DNA from 3 places in the Xenorhabdus sp. KJ12.1 genome. Region 2 is predicted to be linked to each of the others. Evidence: predicted binding sites of a transcription regulator. Region 2 holds the regulator's gene; each other region holds the start of a gene.

Region 1 (6,517 bases), on a different contig from region 2:
AATTTCATTCCCTTCAAGACGTGAAATGATAAACAGTTTGGCGTGAATTTTCAGGCCGGGAGCCGAGAAAATGACATGCACACCCGCTTCAGTCAGGCGTTTTGCCCAGTGAATGTTGGCTTCTTCATCAAAGCGTGCCTGTAATTCCACGACCACTGTCACTTTTTTGCCATTGTGGGCTGCATGGATCATGGATTCAACTATGCGTGAGTCTTTCGCTACCCGATAGATGTTAATTTTTATCGATAATACGCTTGGATCGAATGATGCCTGTCGCAGCAATTCCAGTACATGCTCGAAAGTGTGGTAAGGATAATAAAGCAATACATCCTGTTCACGGATAGCATCAAAACCATTGCGGAAATGGTCAAACCAGGTATGGCGCAGCCGGGGCATGGGTTTATTCAGCAGAGTCCGGTTTCCTTCATTGGGGAATTTAATGAAATCTCTGAAATTGTGATAACGGCTGCCGGCAATGACTGAGTCATCATTGGAAAGCCCCAGTTTGCTACGCAATAATTCGACCATTTCATCAGGCATATCGCGCTGATAAACAAAACGGACAGGCTCGGCTGTCAGCCTTTGTTTCAGTGTTGAAGACATTAACTCCAGCAGGCTGGACTCCATTTCCGTTGCCAAATCGTACTCAGCATCACGGGTCATTTTCATGGAATAAACACTTAGTGTGTCGTAATCAAAAAATCCCTTAAAAATTTCATCCAATGTGTAGCGCAGAATGTTATCAATCAGGATCATTGATTTGCGTCTTTTGGGCATTTCCGGCGGCAAATTAACGAAACGGGGAACTTTATCGGAAGGGATTTCCAACAAAGCATATTTGGTTTCCTGCCCGCGAATAATTTCCACCGCTAAATAGGTGTAATCATCTTTTAAAAATTCAACCAGATTAGTTTCTGGATTGATAACGATAGGCGTAATGTGTGGACGTAAATGCTGGCGAAAATACTGCCGGAGCCAGATTTGCTGATTCGGGGATATCTGCCGTTCATTGATTAGGAAAATCTGATTACGCGCCATTTCCAACAATAAATCGTTATAGAGTTCATCAAACTCCTGATCGATTTTGGCAACTTTTGACTGAATTTTTTTTAATAATTGCCGGGCACCGGTTGCAGAACCCCGCGCTTCGCTAATCAGAATGCGACGTTTGACATCGGCGAAACGGACTTTATAAAACTCATCCAGATTATTGGAGTAGATCCCTAAAAACCTCATCCTTTCAATAAGTGGATTACTTTTGTCAGCCGCTTCCTGAAGCACACGTTCATTGAAAGAGAGCCAGCTGAGTTCTTTTTCTGTATAGAGGCGGTCTTGGGACATTACTACTCCATTTGGTCCATTGGTTAACAGTGCTGCTTTTTACTCTGGGAATGCCTAATTTTGTTAGCAAAATAGTGGTGCTGGAAAGTACACATTCGGATAGCAGTATGATAAGAGCCGTTTACAAAGAACTCATCAATAAGCTCTCCTTCTGTATAAAATCCCAGTTTATTGTATATATGAATTGCTTTTTCGTTTTCTTTATCAACAATTAAATAGAGTTTATAGAGGTTTAGGACTGAAAATGCGTACTCCATCGCAAGTTTAACTGCTTCTGTTGCATAGCCTTGCCCCTGATAAGCCGGTGCAATAATGAGCTGAAATTCAGCCCGACGATGGACATAATCAATTTCCACCAATTCCACCAGACCAACTTTGGAATTCATACTCTCAATAATAAAACGGCGTTCACTTTGATCATGGATATGTTTGTCATAGAGATCGCATAATTCAACGAAAGCCTCATAAGGCTCTTCAAACCAGTAGCGCATAACACTAGCATTATTATCAAGCTGGTGGACGAAAGGGAGATCTTCCCGCTCAAGTGGGCGTAGATTTACGGGTGGATTTTCGGAACCACTGGACATTAGATACCTCAGTGCTTTTAACGTAAGGATGACTTGGTTTTGATTTTTATAAAAGAGAATATTATGAAGTAATAAAGTACAGCAAGGTGTCCGGCTAATTATTTTTACCTTAGTATGATTAAGTTTAGTTTAACTAACTAACCTTAACACAATGCTGTAGTTTTGGAACTAATAATAAATTTTGGAATTAATTATATCGATTAGTCTGAAGCATATCCTTGTTGAGAAAGTACTTTCCCATCCAAAATGGCGGTATTATTGCCCATGCTCAAACGGCCTTCCAGAAACCAGCCAATGACCAGCGGGTAAATATTATGCTCCTGAGTTTGCACGCGTCGAATAACATCCTCTTCTTGATCCTCTGTAAAAATGGGCACTTTCGCCTGTAAGATAACAGGCCCACCATCAAGTTCTTCGGTGACAAAGTGGACAGAAGTACCATGTTCCTGATCGCCGTTTTCTATCGCCTTACGGTGAGTATGTAAGCCGGGATATTTCGGTAGCAGGGAGGGATGAATATTGAGTAGTCGTCCACGGTAATGCTGCACAAAGCCAGATGACAAGATCCTCATATAACCCGCTAAAACGATTAAATCGGGCTGATATTGATCAATGGCTGTAAGCAGGGCAGAGTCATAATCTGTGCGATCAGAATATTCCTTCGGATTAAGAAAATGGGTTGGAATAGCTGATTCTTCAGCGCGTTGCAGACCATAAGCATCGGCTTTATTGCTGAACACAGCACAGATCTGGCCATTAATCCGGTTTTGCTGGCAGGCATCAATGATAGATTGCAGATTACTGCCATTACCAGAAATTAAGACCGCAATTTTTTTCATAGTCTTCATTGAATCACTTTCTATTAACTGGCTTTTTATTAACTGATCGTAACTTGCTGCCCGCTATGATCAGATTCAGTGATGTTGCCGATTTGCCATGCGTTTTCACCCGCTTTATTCAGCCATTCAATTGCCTGTGTTGCCTGAGACTGAGGTAGCGCAATTATCATGCCGACGCCGCAATTAAACGTGCGGTACATTTCATGGTCGCTGACATTGCCAGCCTGTTGCAGCCATTTAAAAATGGCAGGCCATTGCCAACTTGTGCCATCGATTTTTGCCTGCATACTTTCAGGCAGAACGCGGGGAATATTTTCCCAGAAACCACCACCTGTCAGATGGCAAATCGCATGGATTTCAAGTTGCTCGATCAGTTCAAGCAGTGGTTTAACGTAAATACGGGTTGGAGCGAGAAGATGATCAGCCAGTGTTTTACCATCCAGCTCAGTTGTCTCGGGATTGGTCTGGCTCACTTCAAGGATTTTACGGATCAGTGAATAACCATTGGAGTGTGGCCCGCTGGATGACAGTGCTATGAGTGCATCTCCAGCCTGAACTTTACTGCCGTCAATGATGTCTGATTTTTCAACCACACCGACACAAAAGCCCGCAACATCATAATCTTCACCGTGGTACATGCCCGGCATTTCAGCTGTTTCCCCGCCGACCAGAGCACAGCCTGCCTGTTTACAGCCTTCTGCGATGCCGGTTATAACGCTCGATGCGGTATCAACATCTAATTTCCCTGTTGCATAGTAATCAAGGAAGAACAGAGGTTCAGCTCCCTGAACTACCAGATCGTTGACGCACATGGCGACCAAATCAATGCCGATTGTATCGTGGCGCTTCAGATCCATGGCCAGACGCAGTTTAGTCCCCACACCATCTGTGCCAGAAACTAAAACAGGTTCACGATATTTTTGTGGCAGAGAACATAATGCACCAAAGCCACCCAATCCCCCCATTACTTCCGGGCGTCGGGTCTGTTTCACTACACTTTTGATACGATTGACTAAGGCATTACCAGCATCAATATCGACACCAGCATCTTTATAGCTAAGAGAAGTTTTGTTGGTCACTGCGTAGCTCCCAGGCAGTTGCATTTGAATGAATAAAACAGAACGGAATAATTCTAACAGCCAAGGCAAACGTTTGCGATAGCTTTATGCAGGTTTATTGCGGATAAAAAATAGGAAAAAATGACTTGTTGTTGCTAAAAATCAATATATTGATAGTTGCCTGATCCCAAAAAGGAGGTATAATCCCGCGATTTTTTTATCTGCCGGCTATATACAGTAGGAGAAACCCATGAAGATCGTTGAGGTTAAACACCCACTCGTTAAACATAAACTGGGCCTGATGCGTGATCATGATATAAGCACTAAGCGCTTTCGTGAACTGGCTTCAGAGGTGGGAAGTCTTCTGACATATGAAGCAACTGCTGATTTAGAAACTGAGAAAGTGACCATCGAGGGATGGTGTGGTCCGGTAGAAATAGACCAGATTAAAGGGAAGAAAATTACTGTAGTACCTATCCTGCGTGCAGGGCTGGGAATGATGGATGGTGTTCTGGAAAATATTCCGAGTGCCCGCATCAGTGTTGTTGGTGTTTATCGTGATGAAAAAACCTTTGAACCTGTACCTTATTTTCAGAAACTGGTTTCTGATATCAATGAGCGTATGGCATTGATTGTTGATCCGATGCTGGCAACAGGTGGCTCTATGATTGCCACAATTGATTTGCTGAAAAAAGCAGGATGTCCTGTTATTAAGGTTTTGGTTCTTGTTGCTGCTCCAGAAGGAGTTGCCGCTTTGGAAAAAGCACATCCTGATGTTGAACTATATACTGCATCAATTGATGAGTGCCTTAATGAGCATGGATATATTGTTCCTGGCCTGGGGGATGCAGGCGATAAGATATTTGGTACAAAATAATATTTTTAGCCGGCTGAAAAGTCGGCTTTTTTTTGGTTCCTAGTAAAACATAAGAGGACATAAATAGTGACCCGTCGGACTATTGGGGTAGATGAAAGACCACCGTTAAGACAGACCATTCCGTTAAGTTTGCAACATTTATTTGCGATGTTTGGGGCGACAGTTCTGGTTCCCATTCTGTTTAAAATTAATCCCGCCACAATTTTATTATTTAATGGTATTGGAACACTGTTTTATCTGTTTATTTGTAAAGGAAGGATCCCGGCTTATTTAGGTTCCAGTTTTGCCTTTATATCTCCTGTATTATTGTTGTTGCCTTTAGGGTATGAACTGGCATTGGGCGGATTTATTGTCTGTGGGTTGCTGTTCTGTCTGGTTTCCCTGATTGTTAAAATCGCGGGAAGAGGCTGGCTTAATGTGATGTTTCCTCCTGCAGCAATGGGAGCTATTGTTGCAGTGATTGGTCTGGAACTGGCAGGGGTTGCTGCTGATATGGCCGGGCTACGTCCTGCTGCGGGAACAGATGTTAATACGACGAATCTGATCATCTCAATGGTTACACTGGCTGTGACAATATTGGGTTCAGTTATGTTCCGCGGCTTTATGGCGATCATTCCAATCCTGATCGGGGTGCTGGTGGGTTATGCGTTATCCTTTTTTATGGGGGTCGTAGATTTTACACCAGTGCGTGAAGCGCCATGGTTTGCATTGCCGACTTTTTACACTCCGCGTTTTGAGTGGTTTGCTATTATGACGATTTTGCCTGCGGCACTGGTTGTCATTGCGGAGCATGTTGGTCATTTGGTCGTAACAGCCAATATAGTGCAAAAAGATTTGCTGAAAAATCCGGGATTGCATCGTTCGATGTTTGCCAACGGTTTTTCAACGATTATTTCAGGGTTCTTTGGCTCAACACCTAATACCACTTATGGCGAAAACATTGGTGTAATGGCTCTGACTCGCGTATACAGCACATGGGTCATTGGCGGAGCAGCAATTCTGGCGATTTTACTTTCTTGTGTCGGTAAACTGGCGGCGGCGATCCAGATAATTCCGGTTCCGGTGATGGGAGGCGTATCTTTATTACTGTATGGTGTGATCGGTGCATCTGGTATACGGGTATTGATTGATTCCAAAGTAGATTACAGCAAAGCTCAGAACCTGATCCTGACTTCTGTCATTCTGATTATCGGCGTAAGTGGTGCGAAAATCCAAATTGGTGCAGCAGAGCTGAAAGGTATGGCGCTGGCAACGGTAGTAGGTATTGGTATGAGCCTGATTTTCAAATTGATTAGTATCATTCGCCCGGATGAACCGTATATTAGTTCTTCTGTGGAATCACTCAGCGATGATAAAAAAGCGAGTGAAATCATAAAATAATTTGTATTGGTTTTTCTTTAAGAGAAAGGGTTTTTTAACGAACTCTTTCTCTTATTTTTTTATTAGAAAAATATTGACTAATTTTTCTTGATATCCCTATAGTTGCCTAATTTCACCTCATTCCTACTTACCGATTTTCTATCTTTTTGCCATAATTTTTTACTATACTTGTAAGTATAAACACTCAAAGATGAAAAATATTGAGGGATAAAATGGAAAGCATAAATAATATTACTCTATATATAGATAAATCATTGGAAAAAGAATTTTATACAGAGCTTAAAAAATTTAATATAGAAGTTAATTCAATAAGCTCGGATTTGAAAACACTCAATATAGCTAAGCGAACGCTCACGTTTATTAAAGATAATTTAAGGTATCTTGATGGTTTAAGAAAATCATTAATTGCTCTTTTAGGTGGTGAGCGTAATCTAA
Region 2 (6,517 bases):
TCTACTTCATACAATGATCCGTGTTGGCAACATGCAACGTTCGATTGATTTTTATACTAAAGTAATGGGCATGCGTCTACTTCGTACGAGTGAAAATCCAGAGTATAAATATTCCCTCGCCTTTGTAGGTTACTCTGATGAAAGCCAAGGTGCGGTCATCGAATTAACGTATAACTGGGATGTTGATAGCTACGAAATGGGTACAGCATTCGGCCATATTGCTTTAGGTGTTGATGATGTTGCGGCAACGTGTGAGCGTATCAAACTTGCCGGGGGAAATGTCATTCGTGAAGCGGGGCCAGTGAAAGGCGGAACAACTGTTATCGCTTTTGTTGAAGATCCTGACGGTTATAAAATCGAACTTATTGAAAATAAAAGCGCCAGTAGTGCATTAGGCCATTAACTATTTTCCATATGCAAGTCTCCATATACAAGGGCATCTTTAACATGCCCTTCGTTTCCACTAGGTAGATATTACTTCTGCAATGCTTAATAAATTTTGTCATAATATCCGCTATCCTGAAGTTAAGAATAAAATCAGATGTCTAATATAAAAGATCAAAACATGCTCAGTGGGCGCTTTCGTGGCTATTATCCCGTTGTTATTGATGTAGAAACCGCTGGGTTTAATGCGCGGACAGATGCTTTACTTGAAATAGCTGCAACGACGTTAAAAATGGATGAAGAAGGTTGGCTGGCGCCGGCTGATACGCTGCATTTCCATATTGAGCCCTTTGAAGGAGCCAATCTTGATCCCGCCGCGCTGGCATTTACAGGTATTGACCCGACTAATCCATTACGGGGTGCCGTCAGCGAATATACTGCGCTGCATGCCATTTTTAAGATGGTCCGTAAAGGTATGAAAGGGAGTAATTGCAATCGCGCCATTATAGTTGCTCATAATGCTAGTTTTGATCACAATTTTGTTATGGCAGCGGCTGAACGCTCTGGTTTAAAACGTAATCCATTCCATCCTTTTGCCACGTTTGATACGGCTGCACTGAGTGGTTTGGTGCTTGGTCAAACTATTCTGGCAAAAGCCTGCATTACAGCAGAAATCCCCTTTGACAGTAATCAGGCACACAGTGCTCTCTATGATACAGATCGGACAAGTCTGCTTTTCTGCGAATTGGTTAATCGCTGGAAGCGACTAGGTGGTTGGCCTATGGCCACTCCGGACGGCGAAGTCTGATAAACTAAGAGCCTATTTTATTAGGCTCTTAGCTCCAATAATGGTTATCAAATATTACTGGCTGTCTTCTTGCTCACGGTATTTATCTGCGGTCTCTTTAATCAATGTTTGCAATTCACCGCGTTGATACATCTCCATCAGGATGTCACATCCCCCGACTAACTCACCATCAACCCAAAGCTGAGGGAATGTCGGCCAGTTAGCATACTTAGGTAATTCAGCACGGATATCCGGGTTTTGCAAAATATCCACGTAAGCAAAACGTTCACCACAAGCAGATAAAGCCTGAACAGCCTGAGCAGAGAAACCACAGCTTGGCAGTTTCGGTGAGCCTTTCATGTACAGCAAAATCGGGTTTTCATTAATTTGGCGTTCGATTTTCTCAATTGTCGTCATTTTTACTTCCTTAAACCGCAGGTGCTGTTTATCAGCATCAGAAAAGATTGATTCAGAATACCACTTTCTGGTGCTGATTTTCTACAGCGAACGTGCTGCTACAAATTTTTATCATGAACAACATTTTGTAATCGCTGAGATTTCCATCCCCTATAAATATTTAATCCATTAAAACTGAACAGTTCTACATCAGCTCATCATTAAATCGCATCTTTTTCCCTGTTATTTAGCAGAAAAGTTGTTAAGATAATCACTAAAATAGCAACATGATAATAAGCTTAAATTTGCTCTATCCATGATTAATACTTTACGAATCATGGTTTATAAAGCCAAAAACCCGATATTAAAAGGAGTATGCAATGTCTTTTGAATTACCAGCATTACCTTATGCTAAAGATGCCTTAGAACCTCATATCTCAGCAGAAACTCTGGAATATCATTACGGCAAACATCACAATGCTTATGTTGTGAACCTGAACAACCTGATTAAAGGTACAGAATTTGCCGGAAAAACACTGGAAGAAATCATCAAAACTTCTGATGGCGGTATCTTCAATAATGCTGCGCAAGTATGGAACCACACTTTCTACTGGCACAGCCTGTCACCAAACGGTGGTGGTGAACCTACCGGCAAAGTTGCAGAAGCAATCAACAAAGCTTTCGGCTCTTTTGCTGAATTCAAACAGCAATTTACTGATGCAGCCCTGAAAAACTTCGGCTCCGGCTGGACATGGCTGGTCAAGAAAACTGATGGTAGCCTGGCTATCGTTAATACTTCCAATGCAGCAACTCCGCTGACTGGTGAAGATAAGCCTGTTCTGACTGTTGATGTTTGGGAACATGCTTATTACATCGATTACCGCAATGCACGTCCTCAATATCTGGAGCATTTTTGGGCTCTGGTTAACTGGCAGTTTGTGGAAGAAAATCTGGCTTAATTAGCCTATCAGTTAAATACAAGGGTAAGTTTTTCCGGTTCTTCACACATGTTTCATCCATGGATACTTTCTGAATCGTGAAAAACTTCCCCTTGAAAAAATAGATGGCGTTTCACCACAATATTATTTCTGGACTTAAGGTTATTTCCGGACTCAAGCGATCAAACAGAGACTCGCCAGAAAAACAATCATGACTAACGCACTACAGGCAGTCAATAATCCCAATTTCAGATCTGTATCCATAAACCATCCTCATCGTGAAAATTAAGACTCAGCAACATCATAAATTTTAAGTGGTTATTTATCTCAAAGATTAAAAATCGCACTGTGATATTTAATACATATACTTTATAGCATCGATTACTGCTTTCACTTTTGAGCTAGATCAGACAAAATTCACGGTTTCTCGCTAAATTATTGCCAGTTATCTTCCTATATACAAATATAATACTGGCAAATGATTAACAAAGTTCTATATCCAGATAAAGGGTATACAAATTTAGACCAAAAGGTCAGGAGTCCTTTTTATCATGGCAACGATTAAAGATGTGGCTAAACGCGCTGGTGTTTCAACCACAACCGTATCCCATGTTATTAATAAAACCCGTTTCGTCGCCGAAGATACGAAGGCCGCAGTATGGGCTGCCATTAAGGAACTGAATTATTCTCCCAGTGCCGTTGCCCGAAGCTTAAAAGTCAACCACACAAAATCTATCGGGTTATTGGCAACCTCAAGTGAAGCACCCTATTTTGCTGAAATAATCGAGTCTGTCGAAAATAGTTGTTATAGCAAAGGCTATACATTGATTTTATGTAATTCCCATAACAACCTCGACAAACAAAAAGCTTATCTCGCGATGCTGGCGCAAAAGCGTGTAGATGGTTTATTAGTTATGTGTTCAGAATATCCTCAACAGTTGCTGGGGATGCTGGAGGATTATCGCAATATTCCTATGGTTGTCATGGATTGGGGGGAATCCAGAGGGGACTTTACGGATGCCATTATTGATAATGCCTTCCACGGTGGTTATTTAGCTGGCCGGTATTTGATTGAACGTGGGCATCGTGATATTGCCTCCATTCCCGGCCCATTAGCCAGAAATACAGGGGGTGGACGTCATCAGGGTTTTCTCAAGGCATTGAAAGAAGCCAATATCACTATTCGGGATGAATGGGTTGTTCAGGGGGATTTTGAGCCTGAATCAGGTTATCAGGCAATGTGTAAGATCTTAAACCAGAAACATCGCCCTACCGCTGTGTTCTGTGGCGGGGATGTGATGGCAATGGGAGCTATTTGTGCTGCCGATGAAATGGGTTTACGCGTTCCTCAGGATATTTCCATCATTGGTTATGACAATATCCGTAATGCACGCTATTTCACACCAGCACTGACAACCATTCATCAACCTAAAGAACGGCTGGGACAAATGGCTTTCTCCACGCTACTTGATAGGATTATCAATAAACGTGAAGATGCTCAAACCATCGAGGTTCATCCACGTCTTGTAGAGCGTCGCTCTGTTGCCGATGGTCCTTTTATTGATTATCGTCGCTAACAGTTAGTCTTCTTGTAGCCATTCAGCATTAAGCGTTGTGTTATCACCAAGATATTCAAGCAACCAGCTTAATGCAGGTGAATGGCTTTTTTGTGACCATGTCAGACAGCACGGACTATCAGGTAACGGCTGCTCAAGCTCAAGCACACTCAATTTTCCCTGGCGAATAAGCGGTAATGCCCTGTGTTTAGGTACCATTCCCACACACAATCCCTCCATTAAACAGGATAACCCCGCTTCCCAGTCAGGAACAACCAGCCGCCGCTGATTATCTAAAGCCCATGTATCACGTTTAGGCAGGCTTCGTGATGTATCCTCAAGACATAAACTGGCATAAGGCCGCAATTGGTCATCATTTAATTTTTCCGTTACGAACGCCAGCTCATGCTTAGGGCTGGCAACACACAGCCATGGCATAAAACCCATATCCCTGAAACTGTATCGCTCACCAACCGGAGAAGCACGTGTTGCTCCAATAGCAACATCAACACGCCCATCCACCAGCGCATCCCATACACCATTAAAAACTTCGGGATAGATAAATAACTCAATATCCGGAAAATGACGATAGAAATCCAGAATAAGCTGACGTGTCCGTTCTGGTTTAACAACCTGATCAACAGCGATACTGAGTTGTCCTCGCCATCCGTTTGCTACCTGCTGACATTGGTGCCGGGTATGATTCATTTTTTTGATAACAGAACGGGCTTCCTTAACAAAAATAGCTCCTGCTTCAGTTAACTCTACGTCACGGTGACGGCGTTCGAACAGAGAAACTGCCAGCCATTCTTCAAGTTGCTTTATCGTATAACTGACAGCAGAAGGCACACGGTGAAGCTCTGATGCAGCCGCACTGAAACTTCCTGTTCTTGCCACCGCATCAACAACTTCCAGAGAATATTCAGACCACATGTTTCTTCCTTTTAATTTTTTTCATAGCATGGTACAAATAATACCGTTTCACAATCAAAAATCACGCCATATAAAATAAGCTCCATATTTCTTTATCAATTACCACACCGATTGACTAACGCGATTTATTAACACAATGACAACAAATAAAAACTCTCTTCCATTTATGTTTTATCTTGCTGGTCTGAGTATGCTCGGCTACTTAGCCATTGATATGTATCTGCCCGCCTTTGATGCTATGAGTAAAGATTTAAACACATCAAAAGGTGCCATCAGTGCAAGTCTTAGCATTTTTCTCGGCGGTTTTGCCGTTGCTCAGCTTTTATGGGGATTACTTTCCGACCGTCTGGGAAGAAAGCCTGTTCTGATTATCGGTTTGTCCCTGTTTTGCCTCAGCTGTCTGGGCATACTTTGGATAACAGATGCGACTCAATTACTTGTCCTGAGATTTATTCAGGCTGTTGGGGTCTGCTCTGCTGCCGTTTCCTGGCAGGCTCTGGTTGTCGACAGATATGATGCTGAACGCACGAAACGTGTTTTCGCTATGATTATGCCATTAGTTGCGCTTTCCCCTGCCCTTGCACCATTATTAGGCGCATGGTTACTGTCACACACAAGCTGGAGGGTTATCTTTCTTGTCTTGATGGTTGTAACGCTGTTACTACTGATACCTACACTTTTTCTGACGAACAAACGTGTTCCCATTGATACCAGCGCAGATAATCATAGTGCTTCTTTCTTCACCTTATTGAAGTCATCAGTTTTTAGCGGCAATGTTTTGATTTATGCTTCCTGTAGCGCCGGCTTTTTTGCCTGGTTAACAGGTTCACCAACTATTTTGAATAGTATGGGTTATGACGCGACAGATATCGGTTTAAGTTATATTCCACAAACTTTGGCATTTATGGTGGGTGGGTATGGCTGCCGTATTTTGTTAGAAAAAGTTAAAAGTGAAACTATATTCCCTATCTTATTGGCAGGTTATGCCATAAGCATGATACTTATCTATTTAGCTGCTTGGTTCTATCCTTCTTTCATCGTTATTCTTATTCCTTTTTGTGTTATGGCAGCAATGAATGGCGCTTCTTATCCGATTGCTGTAGCAAATGCTCTTTCCGTTTATCCGAAAGACAGCGGTAAAGCTGCCGCATTGCAAAATGCTTTACAATTAGGTCTTTGTTTTATTGCCAGTATGCTTGTTGCTATGTTTATGAAAAATCCTCTCTTATCAACGACAACAGTGATGGTAGCTACCATTATCCCAATGGTGATAGGTTATTATTTACAAAAGAGAAAGGATGATATTGTTAACTAATTATCAATCAATTAGTTACTCTACAATATAATACCTAAGAATATTCTCAACGAATGGCCATATGATGATATGGCCTTTTTCTTGCTTATTGTTTAAATATTATTTCACTCATATACTCATATGGATTCATTATTCTAAAAACTCGGAATTTGAGGTTTAGAAGAGCAATGAAGCTCTCTTTTATATCACGGACGAACGGCATAACTGC
Region 3 (6,517 bases), on a different contig from region 2:
AAGAGCGGTACTGACAGAGCACCAGCCAGAGTAATGGCACCACGGACTCCCGCAAACGAAGCCAGCAACAATTCACGCGTAGTGTAGGTTGAGAATTCCAGTGGTTTCTTCTTCATCAGGATTTTACTGGTATTTTTCATCAGCCATAACCAGCAGAACCGCAGCAATACCAGTGCGCCATAAATGATGCCTACAGCAGCAAACAGCATCCAGGTTTCTACATGCGGGTCGAGATCCGCCTGAGCAACAGAAGTCTCCCAAATTCCCGGCAACTGTAGCCCCAGCATGATGAATACCAGCCCGTTAAATACGAATGCCAGCATTCCCCAAACATTATCCGCTCGCAAACGCATATCCAGCGGTGCATTACGGATCACGCCAGCCGTACTGATAGTCATACCCGCCGCAACAGCAGCCAGAATGCCAGAAACACCAATATGTTCAGCAATCATGTAAGAAGCAAATGGCAACAGCATCATAAACATGATTTGAGTCGCGGGATCATCGCCACTCCAGCGGCTCATCAATCGCAGTGATTTACTGTACAACCAGGTAACAGCAACGCCTGATGCCAGACCACCAATTGCAACTTTAAAGAATTCGAATGTTGCACCGGTTACCGTAAATGCCATTGTTCCCATGGCAATTGCCACAGCAAATTTCAGAGCGACCAGACCCGAAGCATCGTTCATCAACGCTTCACCTTCCAGCACACTCATCATATTTTTAGGAATGCGCCCTTTCCCGACGATTGAGGATAAGGCAACGGCATCGGTTGGTGACAACACGGCGGCCAGAGCAAAAGCCGCAATAAGCGGAATACTCGGCAATAACCAGTAAATCAAATAACCAATACCGACAACTGTTACTAAAACCAGCACTAAAACCAGAATAACGATTTCACGCCCATGGTGAAAAAATTCTCTAGTCGGTGTTTTCCAGCCATCAACAAATAACAAAGGAGGGATAAGTAAAACGAGGAATAATTCAGGGTCGAAAGTAACGTGTAAACCAAAATGAGGCCAAGCCAGCAACGCCCCCATTGCTATTTGCACTATCGGCAAAGGGACACGGAACGGGATCACCTTAGTAAGAACACCAGAAACTGACACCACCAAAATCAAGATCAAGATAGTAAAGAATATTTCCATGTTACCCTTACAAATTGCCAAAAATCCGTCGGTGAGGAGATTGTGACTGTTTTTTCTTTCTAATAACAGCGCTAATAACCACAAAAATTGAAGTTATTCTGGAAAATCAAAAAACAATCACATTGTGAATCAATGACCCGCAAGCCATTTTCTTATTTTATACTTATCTGAGGGATTTTGTCGAAAATTTGACAGGTTTTAAAAATTATCAGGCAGGGAAATATATGCGCAAACGTTAACCGCTTACGCATAACTTTCAGGCTAGTTCTGGCTAAATGGCCCAACTGCTAGCATAGAATACCACCAGTGCAATGGCGATGACTACCGTACTGATATTCAGCTTACGCCACTCACCGGCAAAAATACGTCCGACAACCAACGTGCTGAAACCTAACATAATTCCTGTCACGATATTACAGGTCAGAACGATGAATACGGCGCACAACAGCCCCGACACAGCATCAACAGAATCATCGAAATTCAATTTTCTCACATTGCTCAGCATCAGCAGACCGACATACATTAAAGCCGGTGCAGTGGCATACGCAGGAACCAGATATGACAATGGGGAAAGGAATAAGATTAGCAGAAACAAAATACCGACAATGGTCGCAGTTAACCCTGTTTTTCCGCCTACAGCACTCCCTGCGGCAGATTCGATATAAACGCCAGCAGGCGAAGAGCCTATCGCTCCGGCAAAAATACTACTGACAGAATCAGCGGTTAACGCCTTACTACCACTAATAATCTGCCCACGCTTATCCAACAGGTTGGCCTGCCCGGCCACAGCTCTGATAGTCCCTGTGGCATCAAATACTGCGGTCATCACCAGTGCAAGAAGGCTTGGCAGGACAGCAGGCTGTAACGCCCCCATGATATCCATACTGAACATCAGGGAAAGGCCGTCTTCTCCTAATGTGGGCACTTTAAAAAAACCCTGATATTTCACCGCAGGATCGAAAATCAGGCCAATGATTGAAATAGCAATGATAACCAGCAAAATGCTACCGGGGACTTTTTTCTTTTCCAGACCGATAATCGCAGCCAGACCAAACAGAGTCATAAAGACAGGAAAGGCAGTCAGTGTACCAAAGGCAACCGGTAATCCTTCCTTCGGATTTTTAATTACCAGACCGACGCCGTTTGCCGCAATAAGCAACAGAAATAATCCGATACCAATTCCTGCCCCATGTGCAATTCCCATTGGAATATTGCGCAATAACCAGGCTCGAATACCGGTAACAGAAATAAAGGTGAATATACATCCCATCAGAAAAACAGCGCCCAGAGCAACAGGGATGCTAACTTGCTGCCCTAATACCAGACTAAAAGCAGTAAAGGCAGTCAGTGAGATGGCACAGCCAATCGCCATCGGCAAATTAACCCATAACCCCATCAGCAATGAGCCAATTCCGGTCACCAGACAGACAGAAATAAATACTGCGGTATGAGGAAATCCGGCTTGTCCGAGCATACCCGGTACAACAATAACGGAATACACCATAGCCAGAAATATTGTTAACCCAGCGAGAATCTCCTGACGTACCGAGCTTCCACGTTCAGTTATCTTAAAATACCTATCGAGTTTGCATTGAGTTGGTGCCTGCGTGCCAGACATATTTATCCCCTGCCAGTGTGTTAAATATCGATCATTATTTTTCTCATCATTTCTTTACTCCCTTCCCGACGAAAACGATTACGTCACTTAATAACGCTAAAAATGCTGAAGCTATCAATTCAGCCATTTCTCATACGCAATCGTTTGGCTTTTGAGATAAAAAAATGGTGAGATAATTTGAGGCAGAAGATTATCCAGTGAATCGGGGATAAGAATCAAGTCATAGCCATAAATTTTATTACCTGTTATCTATCAGCAAATCGTGTGTTTTGCCTATCAATCAACCAATAAACCAAGTAAAATTACGATTGTATTCTGAGTATATGTCACACCACAAAAAGACCACTCATTTCAATTCAAACAATAGGTTTTTTATAATGCATCAATCTGATGTTGTTGATCGTTCGCTTTTTTCCCTGAGCTGGCCGATCTTCATTGATATTTTTCTTCATATGGCAACGCTGTTAATCAATACCTATATGGTTAGCCATATTTCTTCCGCTTATCTGGCTGCGATGGGCGTTGGGAATCATGTTTTTGATCTGTTCATTACTATCTTTAATTTCATCAGCGTTGGTTGTAGCGTTGTCATCGCCCAATATCTCGGTTCAGGAAGGCGGGATAAAGCCAGTCAGGCGATCCACATTTCCATCGCCTTTAATTTTGTGTTGGGTTTTGGCTGTGCATTGGTAACTATTTTCTTCGGCTACAAAATCCTGCATATCATGAATCTGCCAGAAAACCTGATGGATGATGGATTTGCTTATCTGCATATTTTAGGTATCTGTCTGATACCAGAAGCCATTTCAATTATTCTGGCAGCCTGCTTGCGAGTATATGGCAAATCCAAATCAGCCATGTATGTCACCCTGATTGCCAATCTACTGACAATTGTCGGCAATATGATTGTTCTGTACGGGTTCTTCGGGCTACCTAAATATGGCCTCGAAGGTGTGGCATGGTCTACAGTATTTGGTCGTACTGTTGCAGTTATTCTCCTTTGTGGCTTGCTATTTTATGGCCTGAAAATAAAGCTGGTACCCAAATTACTCATATGCTGGTCAAAGAATATGCTTGGAAAAATCCTGCATATCGGTTTGCCTGCGGCCGGTGAAAACCTCGTATGGATATTGCAGTATATGACGGCACAGGCGTTTATCGGTTTGATGGGCGAAACATCTCTGGCAGCACAGACGCTGTATTTCCAGCTATCGCTGTTCATTATGCTTTTTGGGATTGCCACCAGTATTGGTAACGAAATTATGGTTGGTCATCTTGTCGGGGCAAAACGCTTTGAAGAGGCCTATATCCGCGGTATAAAAAGCCTGAAAATCGGTGTTATCGTCACAATTGGAGTGGTCTTATCTTTCTGGGCTTTCCGGCAACCACTTCTCGGCCTGATGACAGAAGACCAAAAAATCATTGAGCTGTTGCTGCCACTCTTCCTGTTATCAGTGTTTCTTGAACCGGGACGTACTTTTAATATCGTTATGGTCAACGCACTGCGAGCATCAGGCGATGCCCGGTTCCCGCTTTATACTGCCCTGATTTTCATGTGGGGTATCTCTATCCCCGTTGGTTATTTTCTGGGAATTACCATGGGAATGGGCATTCTGGGGATCTGGATTGGATTTTTCTGTGATGAGTGGGTACGTGGTCTGGTAAACGCGTGGCGCTGGAAATCCAAAAAATGGCAAACTAAGCGATTGGATGTTTAATCAGATTAAAGAACGTTAGTAAAAATGCCGCAGTAATTATCTGCGGCATTTGTAATAAAATAATCGGAAAGGTAACAGGAGTAATTATTCTGTTTTTTCTTTACGATAAAACGCTGAACGTGGGCCATACAGCAGGTGGCCATTCCAGTATTGCCCGGCACTTAACAAACGGTTGCAGGTAATACCCGCAATTTCGTGTCCTCTATCAGCGACAGTATTCACAATTTGTTCAATGGCCGCAGACACTAACATACCAATAATTCCGCCACCACCATTGTTACGATTCTCTGCGCTGGATGCTGTTGCTATACCACCCCAGATTTTTTCACCTGTACGCAAATCAACCAAACGAGCCTCAGCAGTCACACGAGTATCACTACTGATGATCTGATATTGTGTACCGTATTGCGTGATATCCAAGTAAAGCGCTGCATCTGCACCAAAAATATCATGCAATTTCTTATAACTGATATTGCTAATATCCTGAGCCTCAGACACACCATTCTGTCGGAAGGTTTCTTCTACTACCGCAACAGGAAAAACATAATATCCTGACTCAGCCAATGGATAAGTAACCTGAGAAATCACACTGCCAGCGGCTTTCACATCTACAGACTTATTCACTGCTGGCAGAACCAGTATTGATTTAGGATCGCTTGCCCTTAAGGCAGAATAATCATGCGGTGCCTGTTTGGCACACCCCGTCAGTATCAGCAAAAATAAAGCACCAATCGCGCCCAAAATCCGGTTCATTATTTCACTCCCTTATTTTTATTCAGCAGAAAATCCATATAAGGTGCAGATTCAGGAAATAATCTTTTCTCTATTTCAAACTGCTGAAAGGCATCCTCAATATTGCCTGTTTTGCTGTAAAGTAGCCCCATTTGTGCATGCAGGCCGGGAGGAACCGGTTTATCTTTGGCTTTTGCTTGTTCAATCACTTTTTCCAGAGCCTGTATCTGCTCCAGTGGCCCAGTTTTATCTTGTTGGTAATACTGGTAAAGCGTTGACTGGTAATCACCCCATTCATAAATAGTTTTAGGTGCCTGTACACATCCGACTAACACTAGCGTGCCCAGTAACATCCCCGTCTTTTTCATCAAAAACATTAAATGATCTTTCCTATATAATATTTATTATTAATTCGTTGGCTTCCAAGCACCACTTTCAATACCTGACACTAAATCATTCACGGCTTCACGAATTGCCAAATCCAAAACCTTGCCATTCAGAGTGGAGTCATAACCCGAAGTGCCGCCAAATCCAATAATTTCACGGTTGGATAGCTTGTACTCCCCGGCTCCCGCTGAAGAGAAAACGACTTCAGACGTTTCCACATTCACCACATTCAGCATCACTTTTGCATAAGCGATCTGTGATTTACCACGACCTAAAATTCCCCATAACTGGTGATCACCTACTTCTTTACGGCCAAATTCAGTCACTGCACCAGTAATGACATAACTTGCCCCTTTTAACTTCTGTGCTTTACCTTGTAATCCGGCTTCTGTTTGCAATTCGGCCATATTCGTGCGCTCCAGCACATTAAAACGACCGGTTTGCTGTAAGTCTGTCACCAGAATAGTTTTTGACTGGTTACCCAAACGATCAATACCATCAGAGAAAATACCATTCTGGTAGCTTGAACGGTTTTCAAACTTACCCACAGCAATAGGGCTGCGAATACCTTTGTAGGTTGTGTTATAAGAGGAAACTTTTTGAACCTGAAGAGTTGATGAGGATTCTGTTGCACAGCCGGCTAGCATGAGTGAAGCCAGACAAACAGAAGCTAAAGTCAGTTTACTTTTCATTATTTTCTTCCTGCGAATTTTTTGATTAACAGCCTGTCAGGTCAGTTATACCTTTATATTATCTTGCTGGTTTCTATTTAAGCGAAATTAACTATATAACGGCAGATATGACCAAGATAAAACGGCTAAATAATAGGTTTTATCATAGGAAAAGTCCATGAAATAAAACATGATATAATCAACAATGCTCGGTCACTATAGTTAAACAAAACTGAAGAT

Evidence for each region. Region 2 encodes PurR, which represses purine synthesis genes. Its sites were predicted from a motif close to CANGCAAACGTTTGCNTG; they were not measured.
Region 1: a site for PurR is predicted at 3,909-3,926, ahead of purM (phosphoribosylformylglycinamidine cyclo-ligase). Genes of this name have one in related genera too.
Region 3: a site for PurR is predicted at 2,837-2,854, ahead of AACS92_RS10150 (NCS2 family permease). Genes of this name have one in related genera too.

Annotation. Positions count from the first base shown of each region.
Region 1 is NZ_CAWNQH010000064.1:32,831-39,347, forward strand. Features, by position in the region: gene ppk1 (polyphosphate kinase 1) at 1-1,341, opposite strand, end outside; gene speG (spermidine N1-acetyltransferase) at 1,365-1,928, opposite strand; gene purN (phosphoribosylglycinamide formyltransferase) at 2,129-2,767, opposite strand; gene purM (phosphoribosylformylglycinamidine cyclo-ligase) at 2,806-3,846, opposite strand; gene upp (uracil phosphoribosyltransferase) at 4,076-4,702, shown strand; gene uraA (uracil permease) at 4,769-6,082, shown strand; gene AACS92_RS09005 (hypothetical protein) at 6,295-6,517, shown strand, end outside.
Region 2 is NZ_CAWNQH010000001.1:92,343-98,859, forward strand. Features, by position in the region: gene gloA (lactoylglutathione lyase) at 1-403, shown strand, start outside; gene rnt (ribonuclease T) at 542-1,192, shown strand; gene AACS92_RS00415 (Grx4 family monothiol glutaredoxin) at 1,247-1,588, opposite strand; gene sodB (superoxide dismutase [Fe]) at 1,948-2,526, shown strand; gene purR (HTH-type transcriptional repressor PurR) at 3,057-4,082, shown strand; gene punR (DNA-binding transcriptional activator PunR) at 4,086-4,994, opposite strand; gene punC (purine nucleoside transporter PunC) at 5,131-6,309, shown strand.
Region 3 is NZ_CAWNQH010000067.1:46,271-52,787, reverse strand. Features, by position in the region: gene AACS92_RS10155 (Na+/H+ antiporter) at 1-1,151, opposite strand, end outside; gene AACS92_RS10150 (NCS2 family permease) at 1,423-2,769, opposite strand; gene AACS92_RS10145 (MATE family efflux transporter) at 3,147-4,487, shown strand; gene AACS92_RS10140 (DUF799 domain-containing protein) at 4,572-5,240, opposite strand; gene AACS92_RS10135 (DUF4810 domain-containing protein) at 5,240-5,596, opposite strand; gene AACS92_RS10130 (CsgG/HfaB family protein) at 5,627-6,298, opposite strand.